Regions from separate parts of the Streptomyces sudanensis genome, predicted to be linked through region 1. Evidence: predicted binding sites of a transcription regulator. Region 1 holds the regulator's gene; the other holds the start of a gene.
What was found. Region 1 encodes HspR, which represses chaperone genes until heat shock. Its sites were predicted from a motif close to TTGAGNNNNNNNNNCTCAA; they were not measured.
Positions count from the first base shown of each region.

Region 1 (13,053 bases):
TCCTCCGCCTCCGTCGCCGCGGCCAGTTCCCGCTCGACGGCCGGGATCTCCCCGTACAGCAGCTTGGACGCCGTGTCGAAGTCGCCGTCGCGCTGGGCGCGCTCGGCCTGCCCGCGCAGGTCGTCGAGGCGCTCCTTCAGCTCACCGACGCGGTTGAGGCCCTGCTTCTCCTTCTCCCAGCGGGCGGTCAGACCGCGCAGCTCCTCCTCCTTGTCGGCGAGGTCGCGGCGCAGCTTCTCCAGGCGCTGGACGGAGGCGGGGTCGGTCTCGCTCTTCAGCGCCAGCTCCTCCATGCGGAGGCGGTCGACGGCGCGCTGCAGCTCGTCGATCTCCACGGGCGACGAGTCGATCTCCATCCGGAGCCGGGAGGCCGCCTCGTCGACGAGGTCGATCGCCTTGTCGGGGAGGAAGCGGGATGTGATGTACCGGTCGGAGAGCGTCGCCGCGGCGACCAGTGCCGAGTCCGCGATCTGCACCTTGTGGTGGGCCTCGTACCGGCCCTTCAGACCGCGCAGGATGGCGATCGTGTCCTCGACGGTCGGCTCGGCGACCAGGACCTGCTGGAAGCGGCGCTCCAGCGCCGGGTCCTTCTCGATGCGCTCACGGTACTCGTCGAGCGTGGTGGCACCGACCATGCGCAGCTCGCCGCGGGCCAGCATCGGCTTGAGCATGTTGCCGGCGTCCATGGCGGAGTCGCCGCCGGCGCCCGCGCCGACGACCGTGTGCAGCTCGTCGATGAAGGTGACGATCCGGCCCTCGCTCTCCTTGATCTCGGAGAGGACGGTCTTCAGCCGCTCCTCGAACTCGCCCCGGTACTTCGCCCCGGCGACCATGGCGCCCAGGTCGAGGGAGACGAGCCGCTTGTCGCGCAGCGACTCGGGCACGTCGCCCTTCACGATGCGCTGGGCGAGGCCCTCGACGACGGCGGTCTTGCCGACGCCGGGCTCGCCGATGAGGACGGGGTTGTTCTTGGTGCGCCGCGACAGCACCTGGACGACGCGGCGGATCTCCTGGTCGCGGCCGATGACCGGGTCGAGCCTGCCCTCCCGGGCGGCGGCCGTGAGGTCCGTGCCGAACTTCTCCAGTGCCTTGTACTGGCCCTCCGGGTCCTGGGTAGTGATGCGGCGCGTGCCGCGGGAGCCGGTGAAGGCGGCCAGCAGCTTCTTCGCGTCGGCGCCCTGCCGGGTGAGCAGTTCGCCGGCCGGTCCGCCCTTGGCGGCGATGCCGATGAGCAGGTGCTCCGTCGACAGGTACTCGTCGCCGAGCTCCCGGGCGCGGGCCTGGGCGTCGGCGACGACGGCCAGCAGGTCGCGGTTGGGCTGCGGCGGGGCGACGGTCGACCCGGTGACGCTCGGGAGGGCGGCGAGGAGCCGCTCGGCGCCCGAGCGCACGGCGGCCTGGTCGGCCTCGACGGCGGCGAGCAGGTCGGTGAGGTTCTCGTTGTCCTGGCCGGAGAGCAGCGCCAGCAGCAGGTGCGCCGGGGTCAGGTCCGGGTGTCCGTCGGACACGGCGCGGCTGGTGGCGGCGTTGAGGGCGTCCCGGCTCTTGTTGGTCAGCTCGGCGTCCACGTGTGCTTGGTCCTCCTCGGGTGCCGGTGCGCCTGCACACCGGCTTTGACTCAGCCAACGTCCACAAAATTGAGTCTATTCCACTCAAGGTGGTGGAGGCCAGCGACCGCCGGTAGGTTCCGGCCCATGGCCATCGACCTGCGCAACCCCGACCCCTCCTACGTCAGCTTCTGGCGGGAGCGGCACATGTGCACCCTGACGACCCTCCGCCCGGACGGCACCCCGCACGTCGTGGCGGTGGGCGTGACGTACGACCCCGAGGGCGGCGAGCGGGGCCTGGCGCGCGTGATCACCAACAGGAACAGCCGGAAGGTGGCCAACATCCTGGCCGCCGGCCCCGGCGGGGCGCGGGTCGCCGTGTGCCAGGTGGACGCGGGCCGCTGGGCGACGCTGGAGGGCCGCGCGACGATCCGCACGGAGCCCGAGGCCGTCGCGGACGCCGTCGCCCGGTACGCGCGGCGGTACGGCCGCACCCCCGCGCCGAACCCGGACCGGGTCGTGGTGGAGATCGCCCTCACCCGGGCCATGGGGCGCGCCTGAGCGCGTGCGCGGCTTCGGGGGCGCGGCCCGTTCCGTACGCGCGCAGCACAACGGCGCCATCGTGTTTCAGGTCCACGATGGCGCCGCTGTGTGGGGGAAGCACCTGAACGATCTGGAACGACGGGGGAATCGCTCAGGCGCTGCGGGGGGTGGCGGTGGTGGTCTCGGTCTCGACCAGCTGATGGTCACGCTGGTCGAGGTTGACGAAGATCATTCCGTAGCGGACGGCGCAACGGACGGGCTTCGGCGCGCCGCGCGGCCGGCGGAGGCACCGGTAGGCGCGGATGTCCTCGTCGTCTCCGCGGGTGATGACGATCGGCTCGCCGAAGAGGGTGACCATCAACGAATCGCCACCCTGGGGGACGGCGGTGACGAGGTCGATGAAATGCCACCCGGACCGGTAGGCGGACGCCATCTCGCGGCGGAAGCGGGAGTCGTCGGGGACGTTCATGCGACGGCACCCGCCGGCGCGGATCCGGCGCTCTCCCACGAGGGCTCGCGCGGGCTCGACGGGGCGACCTCCCACGAGGGCTCGGACGAGCCGGCCGGTCCGAGTTCCCACGAGGGCTCACCTGCGACGACACTGCCCGAGGACACCGTTTCCCACGACGGTTCGCCGCTGAGGTCGACGACACCGCACGCGGCCGCCGCGGCGACAGCTATGACGCTAAGTGCACGAACCATCCTGGTCATGGACGATCTCCACCTCTTTTTGTCCTTACCTCCTCCCCCGCGTCTACGACGATGGCTCACTCCGAACGCTTCCACCAGCCGATACAGGCATCATGTTCCTGAAATACAGGACCCTGAGGGGGGTGCAGATGCGGTCGAAGGCGGACAGTCCGGAAACCGAGCACAGTCACGACGAGCTGTGTGAAGCCGGAAAGCACCTGTACGCGGCCGCCCTGCGCGCCGGCCGGATAGCCCGCTCCGAGGTCGACGCGGCACCCTGCCTCATCGACCTCGCCCTGCTGCACCCGGATCCGGACGACCCGCAGTGGCTGCGCCCCGTCCCCCCGTCCATTGCCCTCAACCAGCTGATCCACCCCATCGAGCGGGAGATCCAGCAGCAGCGGCAGCGGGCGCTGTCGCTCACCGACGCGTTCGAGCCGTTCATGACGATCACTGCGGCGACCCCCTGCACGAGCGACGCGATCAACGTCCTCGAAGGGCTCGCCGTCATCAACGCCGAACTCGACCGCGTGACGGAGGAGTGCGCGGTCGAACTCCTCACGATCCAGCCCGGCAGCGGGCGCAGGCCCGAGAACGTCAAGGCCGCCCTGCGCCGGGTGGAACCCCTCCTCGGCCGCGGTGTCCGGATGCGGACCCTCTACCAGCACACGGCCCGGCACCACTCGGCGACCATGGGATACGTCGAGCGGATCACCCCGTACGGCCTGGAGGTGCGCACGCTGGAGGAGATCGTCGACCGGTTGATCATCATCGACCGCAAGGTGGCCTTCATCCCGGCCCGCAGCGACCGCCAGGTCGCGCTGGAGCTGCGCCACGAGGGGCTCGTCCAGTACCTCGTCGGCGTCTTCGACCAGTTCTGGCAGCACGGCATCCCCTGGGAGGAGGAGGTCGTCACGTACGCGCCCGCCCTCAACGGGATAAGCGGCATCCAGCGCTCCATCGCCAAGCTGCTCGTCGAGGGCCACGTCGACGAGGCCATCGCCCGCCGCCTCGGCATGAACGTCCGCACCTGCCGCGCCCACATCGCGAAGCTCGCGTCCACGCTCGGCAGCGGCAGCCGCGCCCAGCTCGGCTACCTCATCGCCCGGTCCGGCATCCTCGACCAGGAGCAGGGCCACGACCACTTCCCGGACCCGGAGGCGGGCCGGGACCGGGAGCAGGTGCGCGGGCACGGCTGACCCGCCGCCCCGCCACGGCCCCTCCGGCGCCCGGCCAGGCATGCGTGAGGCCCCCTCCGGAGAAGGGGGCCTCACACGGGTCCGCCGGTGCTCCCGGCGCCTTCCTCCGGGGGCTACTCGCCGCCGCGCCTGCCGGCCGGCCGCCACACCACCAGGGCGCTGGTCTGCTGGACGTCCTGATAGGGCACCAGATCACGCCGGTACGAGGCGTGCACCTGCGCCTCCCGCTGGCGCATCGCCACCGTCGCGCCCTCCAGGGCCGCGGTCAGCTCCGCCACGCGGGCCTCCAGCGCGGTGACCTGGTTCTCCAGCTCGATGATCCGCTTGATCCCGGCCAGGTTGACGCCCTCGTCCTGCGACAGCTGCTGCACCTGCCGGAGCAGCTCGATGTCGCGGGCCGAGTAGCGCCGGCCCCGGCCGGCCGTACGGTCCGGGGAGACGATCCCCAGCCGGTCGTACTGGCGCAGCGTCTGCGGGTGCAGCCCGCTGAGCTGCGCCGCCACCGAGATGACGTACACCGGGGTCTCGTCGGTCAGTTCGTACGGGTTGCGTCGACGTGCGTCCATCGCCTCAAGCCCCCTTCGCGGCTTGGAACAGATCCGCCCGCGGGTCCTCGTCCGCGGTGGCTCGACGGTACGCCTCCAGAGCCTCGCGCGCCTTGTCGTCCAGCTTCTTCGGTACGGCGACCTCGACCGTGACCAGCAGGTCGCCGCGCGTGCCGTCCTTGCGGACCGCGCCCTTGCCGCGGGCCCGCATCGTACGGCCGTTGGGGGTGCCCGGGGGGATCTTCAGCGTGACCGGAGGCCCTCCGAGGGTCGGCACCCTGATCTCGCCGCCGAGGGCCGCCTCCGGATACGAGACGGGCACGGTGACGGTGAGGTTGTCGCCCCTGCGGCCGAAGACCGGGTGCTCGCCGACGTGGACGACCACGTACAGGTCGCCGGCCGGGCCGCCCCGCTCGCCGGGCGCGCCCTTGCCGCGCAGCCTGATCCGCTGCCCGTCGGAGACCCCCGCCGGGATGCGGACCTGCATGGTGCGCGAGGACTTGGCACGTCCGCTGCCGCGGCACACCTCGCACGGGTCCTGGGCGATCAGTCCGCGTCCCTTGCAGTCCAGGCACGGGTCGGTCAGCGAGAAGCCGCCGCCCGAGCCGCGCGACACCTGGCCGGTGCCGACGCACGTGGGGCAGACGCGGGGCGTGCCGTTCTTGTCGCCCGTGCCGGAGCACGCCCGGCAGGGCTGCTGGCTGGACATGCGCAGGGGGACGGTGGCCCCGTCGACCGCCTCGGTGAAGCTGAGCGTCACCTCGGACTCGACGTCCTGGCCGCGGCGCGGCTGCGTACGGGTGCCGGCGGTGCCGCCCCGGTTGAACAGGCCGCCGAAGACGTCCCCGAGCCCGCCGCCGAAGCCGCCGGCACCGCCCGTCCCGCCCTGGCCGCCGAACAGGTCGCCCAGGTCGAAGTTGAACGTGCCGCCCTGGCCGCCGGGGCCGGGCCGGAAGCCGCCGTTGCCGAAGAGGGCGCGTGCCTCGTCGTACTCCTTGCGCTTCTTGGGGTCCCCGAGGACGTCGTTCGCCTCGGAGACCTCCTTGAAGCGGGCCTCCGCGGCGGCGTCGCCCTTGTTGGCGTCCGGGTGGAACTCGCGGGCCAGCTTCCGGTACGCCTTCTTGATCTCGGCTTCGGTGGCGTCCTTGGGGACGCCGAGGACCTTGTAGTAGTCCTTCTCGACGAAGTCCTTCGTGCTCATCGACGTCCCTCCTCCCGGACGGTCACCGCGTCGGGTCCGGGGCCGGCGGTCCCGCGACCGCCGGCCCTGCGGCCGTCAGCCCTCCTCGGGGCCACCGCTCTCCTCGTCGGCCGGCTGCTCTTCCTTCGAGGCCGGCGCGGCGCCCGGCTGGGGCTCGGCGACGGCGACACGCGCGGGACGGATGGTCCGCTCGCCGATCCGGTAGCCCGGCTGGAGGATCGCCACGCAGGTCGTCTCCTCCACGTCCGGCGCGTACGAGTGCATCAGCGCCTCGTGCACGGTCGGGTCGAAGGGCTCGCCCTCCTTGCCGAACTGCTGGAGGCCCATCTTCGCGACGGTGGCCTCCAGCGACTCGGCGACCGACTTGAAGCCGCCGACCAACTCGCCGTGCTCCCGCGCCCGGCCGATGTCGTCGAGCACGGGCAGCAGTTCGGACAGGAGGTTCGCGATGGCGACCTCCTTGACCGCGACCCGGTCCCTTTCGACTCGGCGGCGGTAGTTCTGGTACTCGGCCTGGAGCCGCTGGAGGTCGGCGGTGCGCTCGGCGAGCGCGGTGCGGACCTGGTCCAGCTCGGCGGTCAGGCCGATCGACTGGTCCGTCTGGTTCGCGTCCCCGGCCGGGGCCGCCGCGCCCTCCTCGGTGGAAGGGCTCTCGGCGGTCTCGGCGGCGTCGTCGGAGGTGGCGCCGGAGGGGACGTCGGGCTTCTCCTCGAACCCCGGGGTCTCCTCCGTCATGCGGCCCCGCCCTTCGGCTTCTCGTCATCGACGATCTCGGCGTCGATCACGTCGTCGTCGGCTTTGGCGCCGTCGGCGTCCGCCTGGGCGCCGCCCGCCGCCTGGCCGGCCGCCTGGGCGTCGGCGTACATGGCCTGGCCGAGCTTCTGGGAGACGGCCGCGACCTTCTCGGTGGCGGTGCGGATCTCCGCGGTGTCCTCGCCCTTCAGCTTCTCCTTGAGCTCGTTCACCGCCGTCTCGACCTCGGTCTTGATCTCGCCCGGGACCTTGTCGGCGTTGTCGGCGAGGAACTTCTCGGTCTGGTAGACGAGCTGCTCGCCCTGGTTGCGCGTCTCGGCGGCCTCGCGGCGCTTGTGGTCCTCCTCCGCGTACCGCTCGGCCTCCTCGCGCATCCGGTCGACCTCGTCCTTCGGGAGCGAGGAGCCGCCGGTGACGGTCATCTTCTGCTCCTTGCCCGTGCCGAGGTCCTTGGCCGTGACGTGCATGATGCCGTTGGCGTCGATGTCGAAGGAGACCTCGATCTGCGGGACGCCGCGCGGGGCCGGCGGAAGGCCGGTCAGCTCGAACATGCCGAGCTTCTTGTTGTACGCGGCGATCTCGCGCTCGCCCTGGTAGACCTGGATCTGCACCGACGGCTGGTTGTCCTCCGCCGTGGTGAAGATCTCGGAGCGCTTCGTCGGGATCGTGGTGTTCCGCTCGATGAGCTTGGTCATGATGCCGCCCTTGGTCTCGATGCCGAGGGACAGCGGGGTCACGTCGAGGAGCAGGACGTCCTTGACCTCGCCCTTGAGGACACCGGCCTGGAGCGAGGCGCCGATCGCCACGACCTCGTCCGGGTTCACGCCCTTGTTGGCCTCCTTGCCGCCGGTCAGCTCCTTGACGAGCTCGGCGACGGCGGGCATGCGGGTCGAACCGCCGACGAGGACGACGTGGTCGATCTCGGAGAGCTGGATGCCCGCGTCCTTGATGACGTTGTGGAACGGGATCTTGCAGCGCTCGAGCAGGTCGGCGGTGAGCTGCTGGAACTGGGCGCGGGTGAGCTTCTCGTCCAGGTGCAGCGGGCCCTCGGCGGACGCCGTGATGTACGGGAGGTTGATCGAGGTCTCGGTGGACGAGGACAGCTCGATCTTCGCCTTCTCGGCGGCCTCGCGGAGGCGCTGGAGCGCCATCTTGTCCTTGGAGAGGTCCACGCCGTGGCCGCTGTGGAACTGCTTGACCAGGTAGTCGACGACGCGCTGGTCCCAGTCGTCGCCACCGAGGTGGTTGTCGCCGTTGGTGGCCTTCACCTCGACGACGCCGTCACCGATCTCCAGCAGCGAGACGTCGAAGGTGCCGCCGCCGAGGTCGAAGACGAGGATCGTCTGGTCGTCCTTGTCGAGGCCGTACGCCAGGGCAGCGGCGGTGGGCTCGTTGACGATGCGCAGGACGTTCAGGCCGGCGATCTCGCCGGCCTCCTTGGTCGCCTGCCGCTCGGAGTCGTTGAAGTACGCCGGGACGGTGATGACCGCGTCCGTGACCTTCTCGCCCAGGTACGCCTCGGCGTCCCGCTTCAGCTTCTGCAGGATGAACGCGGACATCTGCTGCGGGTTGAACTTCTTCCCGTCCAGCTCGATCTTCCAGTCCGTGCCCATGTGGCGCTTGACCGAGCGGATGGTCCGGTCGACGTTGGTGACGGCCTGCCGCTTGGCGACCTCACCCACGAGGACCTCGCCGTTCTTGGCGAAGGCGACGACGGACGGCGTGGTCCTGGCGCCCTCGGCGTTGGTGATGACGGTGGGCTCGCCGCCTTCCAGAACGCTGACGACGGAGTTAGTCGTGCCCAGGTCGATGCCGACCGCACGTGCCATTTCGATTCCTCCAGCTGACTTGAGCGGAACAGACTCAAGGATGCACCAGCCGCCTGCCCCCGTCAACAGACCTGAGCCGATCCGGCTCAACTTTTATCCGGCTCTTATACGCAATGCATGGCGCATCGAGCCGCCGCGCGGACGTCCCCAGCCCATCCTGCTGCACATCAGGTGATTCTCACCGCTTTAACCCTCTCTACACCTCTTGCCGGATTTACCCATCAGGTCACCCGGAACGGCTGCCACCACCCCGCCACGACCCCCCGGAACGGCCGGGTGCCGCGCCACGCCCCCGAACGCATCCCGGATCCGGCCCCCGGCCCGCTCCGCACTCCTCGCCCTCGCCGCACCCGCGCCCCTCGTCGCCGCGACCGTCCGCGACCCGCGCCACCCGCCCGGCGATGTCCTCCTACGAGAGACCGCGACCGGCCCGCACGGCCGGACCCTCACCCCGCGCACCCCGCCCGTACGCCCACTGCCCCTGGACGCGCCGTCACGGTCGCCCCGCGCCGTACGGGGCGAGATGCCGCCGGCCGCGGGCGGCGGCCCGGCGCGCCTGAGCGACGCAGATCACCGCGTACGCGGCTACAGTGCGGCGGAATAACTGGGTACGCTCGACAGCGAACCCAATAAGTTACCGCTTAGTAGTGCCGAACTCCCACCTCGCAGGCCCGAGGAGCCCCCATGCAACTCGCCGCGATCATTGTGTCGCTGACCCTGACCGTGGTCGGCGTTGCGCTCTTTGCCCGAGCGATCGCGCACATCTACCGGTTCGTCAGGCTCGGCCAGCCCGTGCCGGCCGGCAGCCGCACCGACGACTGGAAGGCCCGGACCGCCACCGTGGTCCGGGAGTTCCTCGGCCACACCCGGATGAACCGCTGGGGGATCGTCGGCTTCGCGCACTGGTTCGTCGCGATCGGCTTCCTCACCCTGCCGCCCACCCTGGCGCAGGCGTACGGGCAGCTCTTCCGGGCCGACTGGACCCTGCCGGTCGTCGGCGGCTTCCTGCCGTTCGAGATGTACACCGAGGCGATCGGCCTGGCCACCGTCCTCGGCATCGCCGTCCTGATCGTGATCCGGCTGCTGAGCCTGCCGTCCCGGCCCGGCCGCAAGTCGCGCTTCGCCGGCTCCAAGGCCTGGCAGGCGTACTTCGTCGAGTACGTCATCCTCACCATCGGCCTGGTCATCCTGGTCCTGCGCGGCCTGGAGGGCGCGCTGCACCACGTCGACTCGTACGACCCGGCCTACTTCGTGTCGTACCCGCTCGTCCTCGCCTTCGACGGGCTGAGCACCGGCACCCTGCAGAACCTGGTGTACCTCGCTGCCATGGTGAAGATCAGTGTCTCCCTGATCTGGATGATCACGGTCTCGCTCAACACCAACATGGGCGTCGCCTGGCACCGCTTCCTCGGCTTCCCCAACATCTGGTTCAAGCGCAACGCCGACGGCGGGACCGCGCTGGGCGCCCTGCTGCCGATGACGTCCGGCGGCAAGGAGATCGACTTCGAAACCGTCTTCGACGACGAGGAGGGCGCCGAGGAGACCGTCTTCGGCGTCTCCCAGGTCGAGCACTTCTCCTGGAAGGGCATCCTCGACTTCTCCACCTGCACCGAGTGCGGCCGCTGCCAGTCGCAGTGCCCCGCCTGGAACACCGGCAAGCCGCTCTCCCCGAAGCTGCTGATCATGTCGCTGCGCGACCACGCGCACGCCAAGGCCCCGTACCTGCTCGCCGGCGGCGGCAAGACCGCGGAGGGCGAGGAGAAGGCGTCCGCCGAGGCGCTGAAGGACGTCCCCGCCTCCGCCCTCGCCGAGGCCGAGCGCCCGCTGATCGGCACCGCCGAGGAGAACGGCGTCATCGACCCGGACGTCCTGTGGTCCTGCACCACCTGCGGCGCCTGCGTCGAGCAGTGCCCCGTCGACATCGAGCACGTCGACCACATCGTCGACATGCGCCGCTACCAGGTGATGATCGAGTCCGCGTTCCCGTCCGAGGCGGGCACGATGCTCAAGAACCTGGAGAAGAAGGGCAACCCCTGGGGCCTGGCGAAGAAGCAGCGCGTCGAGTGGACCAAGGAGGTCGACTTCGAGGTCCCGATCGTGGGCAAGGACGTCGAGGACCTCTCCGAGGTCGACTACCTGTACTGGGTCGGCTGCGCCGGCGCCCTGGAGGACCGCGCCAAGAAGACCACCAAGGCCTTCGCGGAGCTGCTGCACATGGCGGGCGTCAAGTTCGCGATCATGGGCGGGGACGAGAAGTGCACCGGCGACTCCGCCCGCCGCCTGGGTAACGAGCCGCTGTTCCAGCAGCTCGGCCAGGAGAACGTCGCGATGCTGAACATGGCGTTCGGCGAGGACGAGGACGAGCCGTCGACGAAGAAGCCGAAGTCGGCGAAGAAGATCGTCGCGACCTGCCCGCACTGCTTCAACACGATCGCGAACGAGTACCCGCAGCTCGGCGGCGAGTTCGAGGTCATCCACCACACGCAGCTGCTCCAGCACCTCGTCGACGAGGGCAGGCTCGTCCCGGTGACCCCGGTCGACGGCCTGATCACCTACCACGACCCGTGCTACCTGGGCCGGCACAACAAGGTCTACACGCCGCCGCGCGAGATCATGTCCGCCGTCCCCGGCCTGCGCCAGCAGGAGATGCACCGCCACAAGGAACGCGGCTTCTGCTGCGGCGCCGGCGGCGCGCGGATGTGGATGGAGGAGCGCATCGGCAAGCGCATCAACACCGAGCGCGTCGACGAGGCCCTGTCGCTCAACCCGGACATCGTGTCCACGGCCTGCCCGTTCTGCCTGGTCATGCTGACGGACTCGGTGAACGGCAAGAAGAACGACGGCCAGGCCAAGGAGTCGCTCCAGGTCGTGGACGTGGCGCAGCTCCTCCTGGAGTCGGTCAGGACCCCGAAGCCCGAGGCCCCGGCGTCCGACGCGGCCCCGGAGCCCGAGCCGGCGAAGTAACGCCGGCGCCCGGCGGCGCGCCACGGCGGGGCGGCCGGACCGACCACCACGGGTCGGCCCGGCCGCCCCGCCGTTCCCGCACCCGCGTCCGCCCGGGATGTCACAGCTCGGCAGCAAACAGGGCCCGCCGCAAGGCCGGTTACGCCCGTACGGACGTAACCGGGTACGTTCGTAGACGTGGCTGGATTCAGGATCGGACGCGGCCGGGGCAACCGCACCCCGCGCCAACAGGGGCAGCAGCCCCCGCACCCCCACCAGGGGCCGTACGGCAACGGCGAGGCGCCGCCGTACGCCCCGCCGCAGCAGTGGCCGAGGGACGACCGCGCGCACGGCGAGCCCGAGTACTTCGGCGACCCGTACCACCAGCAGGCCGCGCCGCACCCGCACCACCCCCGGCAGTCCCACGCGTCCCACGCGCACACCGCGAACAACCCTGGCCACACCCAGATGTTCAGCGTGCACGAGGACCCGTACGGGCCGCCGGAGACCCACCGCGCGGACCCCGCCGCCCCCTCGGGGCCGCGCCTGCCGTGGCAGCGGCTCCTGACCGGCATCGTGGTGCGCCCGGGCGCGACGTTCTGGCAGATGCGCGACCACGCGGTCTGGCTGCCGGCCCTGACGGTCACCTTCGTCTACGGCCTGCTGGCACTGTTCGGCTTCGACAAGGCCCGCGAGGAGACGATCAACTCGACCCTCTCGACCGCGGTGCCGGCGGTCCTGCTCACCGGCGTCATGTTCGTCGTGGGCGGCCTGATCCTCGGCGCGGTGACGCACACCCTGGCCCGTCAGCTCGGCGGCAACGGGGCGTGGCAGCCGACGGTGGGCCTGTCGATGCTGATCATGGCGATGACGGACGCCCCGCGCCTGCTGTTCGCGATGTTCCTGGGCGGGGAGAACGGCCTGGTGCAGGTGATCGGCTGGCTGTCGTGGCTGGCGGCGGGCGCGCTGTTCACGTCCATGGTGAGCAAGTCCCACGACCTGCCCTGGCCGAAGGCCCTGGGCGCGTCGGCGATCCAGTTGGTGGCGCTGCTGTCGCTGATCAAGCTGGGAACGCTGTAGGAACCGCGCCGACCGGCGCGAAGGGGGAGCTGCCCGCGGGCCGCTCCCCCTTCCGCGTTCCCGCGCCCTCAGGCGTCGAGGACCTGCCCGGAGCGCCGGACCACGGGCCCCTCGACGCTCCAGGGGAAGTTGATCCAGTCGTCGGTGCGCTTCCAGACGTACTCGCACTTCACGAGGGACTGGGGCTTCTCGTAGATGACGGCAGACCGGACCTCGGCGACATGGCCGAGGCAGAAGTCGTGGACGAGCTTCAGGGTCTTCCCGGTGTCGGCGACGTCGTCGGCGATCAGGACCCTCTTGTCGCTGAAGTCGATCACGTTCGGGACGGGCGCGAGCATCACCGGCATCTCCAGGGTGGTGCCGACACCCGTGTAGAACTCCACGTTCACGAGGTGGATGTTCTTGCAGTCGAGCGCGTAGGCGAGGCCACCGGCCACGAAGACGCCGCCGCGGGCGATGGACAGCACCACGTCCGGCTCGTAGCCGTCGTCCGCGATGGTCCGGGCCAGTTCGCGCACCGCGCGCCCGAAGCCCTCGTAGGTGAGGTCCTCCCGTGCACCGCTCATGCTCACACCTGCGTCCGATGGAAGTTCTGGAAGGACCGCGAGGCCGTCGGGCCGCGCTGCCCCTGGTACCGGGACCCGTACCGCTCGCTGCCGTACGGGAACTCGGCCGGCGAGCTGAGCCGGAACATGCACAGCTGGCCGATCTTCATCCCCGGCC
Region 1 is NZ_CP095474.1:3,187,943-3,200,995, reverse strand. Features, by position in the region: gene clpB (ATP-dependent chaperone ClpB) at 1-1,568, opposite strand, end outside; gene MW084_RS14915 (pyridoxamine 5'-phosphate oxidase family protein) at 1,695-2,108, shown strand; gene MW084_RS14910 (Rieske (2Fe-2S) protein) at 2,242-2,559, opposite strand; gene MW084_RS14905 (helix-turn-helix transcriptional regulator) at 2,894-3,979, shown strand; gene MW084_RS14900 (heat shock protein transcriptional repressor HspR) at 4,093-4,545, opposite strand; gene dnaJ (molecular chaperone DnaJ) at 4,550-5,725, opposite strand; gene grpE (nucleotide exchange factor GrpE) at 5,801-6,460, opposite strand; gene dnaK (molecular chaperone DnaK) at 6,457-8,307, opposite strand; gene MW084_RS14880 ((Fe-S)-binding protein) at 8,992-11,271, shown strand; gene MW084_RS14875 (Yip1 family protein) at 11,449-12,330, shown strand; gene MW084_RS14870 (phosphoribosyltransferase) at 12,399-12,896, opposite strand; gene dcd (dCTP deaminase) at 12,899-13,053, opposite strand, start outside.

Region 2 (3,454 bases), 2.6 Mb from region 1:
GGGGGCCGGAGCCGCCTCGTCGCTTCCCCGGTCCGCCCCGGCGCCGGTGGTCGCGGGGGTCAGGGCGATGTCCAGGACCTGGCGGACGTCCGTCACCGTGTGGACCTCCAGCTTGTCGAGCACCTCGGCGGGCACGTCGTCGAGGTCGGGTTCGTTCCGCTTCGGGATGACGACCGTGGTGATACCGGCCCGGTGGGCGGCGAGCAGCTTCTGCTTGACGCCGCCGATCGGCAGCACGCGGCCGGTCAGCGACACCTCGCCGGTCATGGCCACGTCCGTCCGTACCAGCCGGCCGCTGAGCAGGGAGGCAAGCGCGGTCGTCATGGTGACACCGGCGCTCGGCCCGTCCTTCGGCACCGCCCCGGCGGGGAAGTGGATGTGGACGCCCCGGTCCTTGAGCCCGGTGACGGGCAGTTCGAGTTCCGCGCCGTGGGAGCGGAGGAAGGAGAGCGCGATCTGCGCGGACTCCTTCATCACGTCGCCGAGCTGCCCGGTGAGGGTGAGCCCCGCGGCGCCGGTCTCCGCGTCGGCGAGGGACGCCTCGACGAACAGCACGTCGCCGCCCGCGCCGGTGACGGCCAGGCCGGTCGCGACGCCGGGGACGGACGTGCGGCGCTCGGCCGGGTCCTGGGCGGACTCGGGCACGTGGTGCGGCCTCCCGAGGAGGTCGCGCAGGTCGTCCTCGCGGACGGTGAACGGCAGCTCCCGGTCGCCCAGTTCGGCCCGGGCGGCGATCTTCCGCAGGAGGCGGGCGACGGACCGCTCCAGGTCCCGCACGCCGGCCTCGCGGGTGTACTCGCCGGCCAGCCGGCGCAGCGCGGCCTCCTCGACCGCCACCTCGTCCCGGTCGAGCCCGGCGCGCTCCAGCTGGCGTGGGAGCAGGTGCCCGCGGGCGATGACGATCTTCTCGTCCTCGGTGTAGCCGTCGAGCCTGACCACCTCCATGCGGTCCAGGAGCGCCTCGGGAATGGCCTCCCGCACGTTCGCCGTGGCGAGGAAGACGACGTCGCTGAGGTCGAGTTCGACTTCGAGGTAGTGGTCGCGGAACGTGTGGTTCTGCGCCGGGTCGAGGACTTCCAGCAGGGCCGCGGCCGGGTCGCCCCGGAAGTCGGAGCCCACCTTGTCGATCTCGTCGAGCAGGACGACCGGGTTCATGGAGCCGGCCTCCTTGACGGCGCGGACGATCCGGCCGGGCAGGGCTCCGACGTACGTCCGCCGGTGGCCGCGGATCTCCGCCTCGTCCCGTACGCCGCCGAGCGCGACGCGCACGAACCTGCGGCCCATCGCGCGGGCGACGGACTCGCCGAGGCTCGTCTTGCCCACGCCGGGCGGCCCCACCAGCGCGAGCACGGCCCCGCCGCGGCGCCCGCCGACGACGCCGAGGCCCCGGTCGGCGCGGCGCTTGCGGACGGCGAGGTACTCGGTGATGCGCTCCTTCACGTCCTCCAGTCCGGCGTGCTCGGCGTCGAGGACCTCCCTGGCGCCGCGGATGTCGTAGTGGTCCTCGGTCCGCTCGTTCCACGGCATCTCCAGGACCGTGTCCAGCCAGGTGCGGATCCAGGAGCCCTCGGGGGACTGGTCGCTGGCGCGCTCCAGCTTGCCGACCTCCTTCAGGGCGGCCTCGCGGACCTTCTCCGGCAGGTCGGCGTCCTCGACGCGGGCCCGGTAGTCGTCCGTGCCGCCCTCGGCGTCCTCGCCGTTCAGCTCGCGGAGCTCCTTGCGCACGGCTTCGAGCTGCCGGCGCAGCAGGAACTCGCGCTGCTGCCGGTCGACGCCCTCCTGGACGTCCTTGGCGATGGACTCCGCCACGTCCTGCTCGGCCAGGTGGTCGCGCAGCTGCTCGGTGGCGAGCCTCAGCCGGGCGACGGGCTCGACGGCCTCCAGCAGGGCGACCTTCTGGGCGGTGGTGAGGAACGGGGAGTACCCGGCGTTGTCCGCCAGGGCGGAGACGTCGTCGATCTGCTGGACGCGGTCGACGACCTGCCAGGCGCCGCGCCTGCGCAGCCAGCTGGTGGCGAGGGCCTTGTACTCCTTGGCCAGCTCGGCGACGGCACCGGGCAGCGGGTCGGGCGCGGCCTCTTCCACCAGGGTGCCCTCCACCCACAGCGCGGCCCCCGGCCCGGTCGTCCCGGCCCCGATCCGCACGCGCGCCCGGCCCCGGATGAGCGCCCCCGGATCGCCGTCGGAGAGCCGTCCGACCTGTTCGACCGTCCCCAGGACGCCGATCCCCGCGTACGTGCCGTCCACCCGCGGCACCAGCAGCACCCGCGGCTTGCCGCTGCCGTCCCGCACGGCCGCCTGGGCGGCCTCGACGGCGGCGCGCACCTCGTTGTCGGACAGGTCCAGCGGCACCACCATCCCCGGCAGGACGACCTCGTCGTCGAGCGGCAGCACGGGCAGGGTGAGCGGTTCGGACGTCGAAGTCATGATCTCCCCTTCGGCAGTCAAGTTGAGCTACATCGACTCAATGTTCCGGAGCCCGCCATCGTTCCCCACCCGCGTTCGCTCTCAGCGATCTCCGGCGCCACCAGGACCCCGTAGATGGGCCCTTCGTCCTGCGACCCCTCCTTCGTCCGGAGTTTCACCGCGCGGCTCCGGCCCTTCATCCGGCCGGGTCGACCGGCGCCGAGACCCGACACGGTGCGCATGACGACGCCGGCGGACGGAGGGGGCTTCCGCGCCCCCCACCGCGCGACGAGAAGGCTCGTCGTTCGTACCGCCGGCGACCGCGCTCGAAGACGCCCTCCTGCCAGCCGGACACGACCGATCGGCCGGGGCGGATCAGTCCTCGCGTCCCGTCGCGGCGACGGTGACACCGAGCCCGACCATGGCGAGCCCGCCGACCCCGCCGACCAGGGAGAGCCGCCGCGGTGAGCGCGCGAACCAGTCCCGGGCGGTGGCCGCGGCCACACCCCACACCATGTCGGACACCACGGCGATGGCGCTGAAGACCAAGCCCAGCAACAGCATTTGCGCCGCGACATGCCCCTGACCGCGATCGACGAATTGCGGCAACACGGCAGCGAAGAACACAAGGGTCTTGGGATTGGTCACGCCGACCGCGAATCCCTCCCAGAACGTCCGCAGACCGCCTTGCGCCGCTCCCGCCCCGGAGACCACCGCCTGCAGCGACCCGCGCTCGCGCCATGTCCTGACGCCGAGGAACACCAGGTACGCGGCGCCCACCAGCTTGAGCGCCGTGAAGACGAGCACCGAGCGTTCCACCACCGCCCCGACCCCGAAGGCCACGGCGACGATCAGCACATAGGCACCGACCGTGTTCCCCGCAACCGTGGTCAACGCGGCACGGCGCCCCTGCGCCAGCGCCCGCCCGATCACGAACAGCACGCTGGGACCTGGAATCACGATCAGCAGGAACGACATGGCCGCGAAGGCGAGCAAACGGTCGGCAGACACCATGAAGCTCATGCAAGCACGGGCAGGGGCCACGCTT
Region 2 is NZ_CP095474.1:620,548-624,001, forward strand. Features, by position in the region: gene lon (endopeptidase La) at 1-2,427, opposite strand, end outside; gene MW084_RS02665 (LysE family translocator) at 2,782-3,420, opposite strand.
Region 2: lon (endopeptidase La) is a predicted target of HspR. The motif match lies at 2,450-2,468, and genes of this name have one in related genera.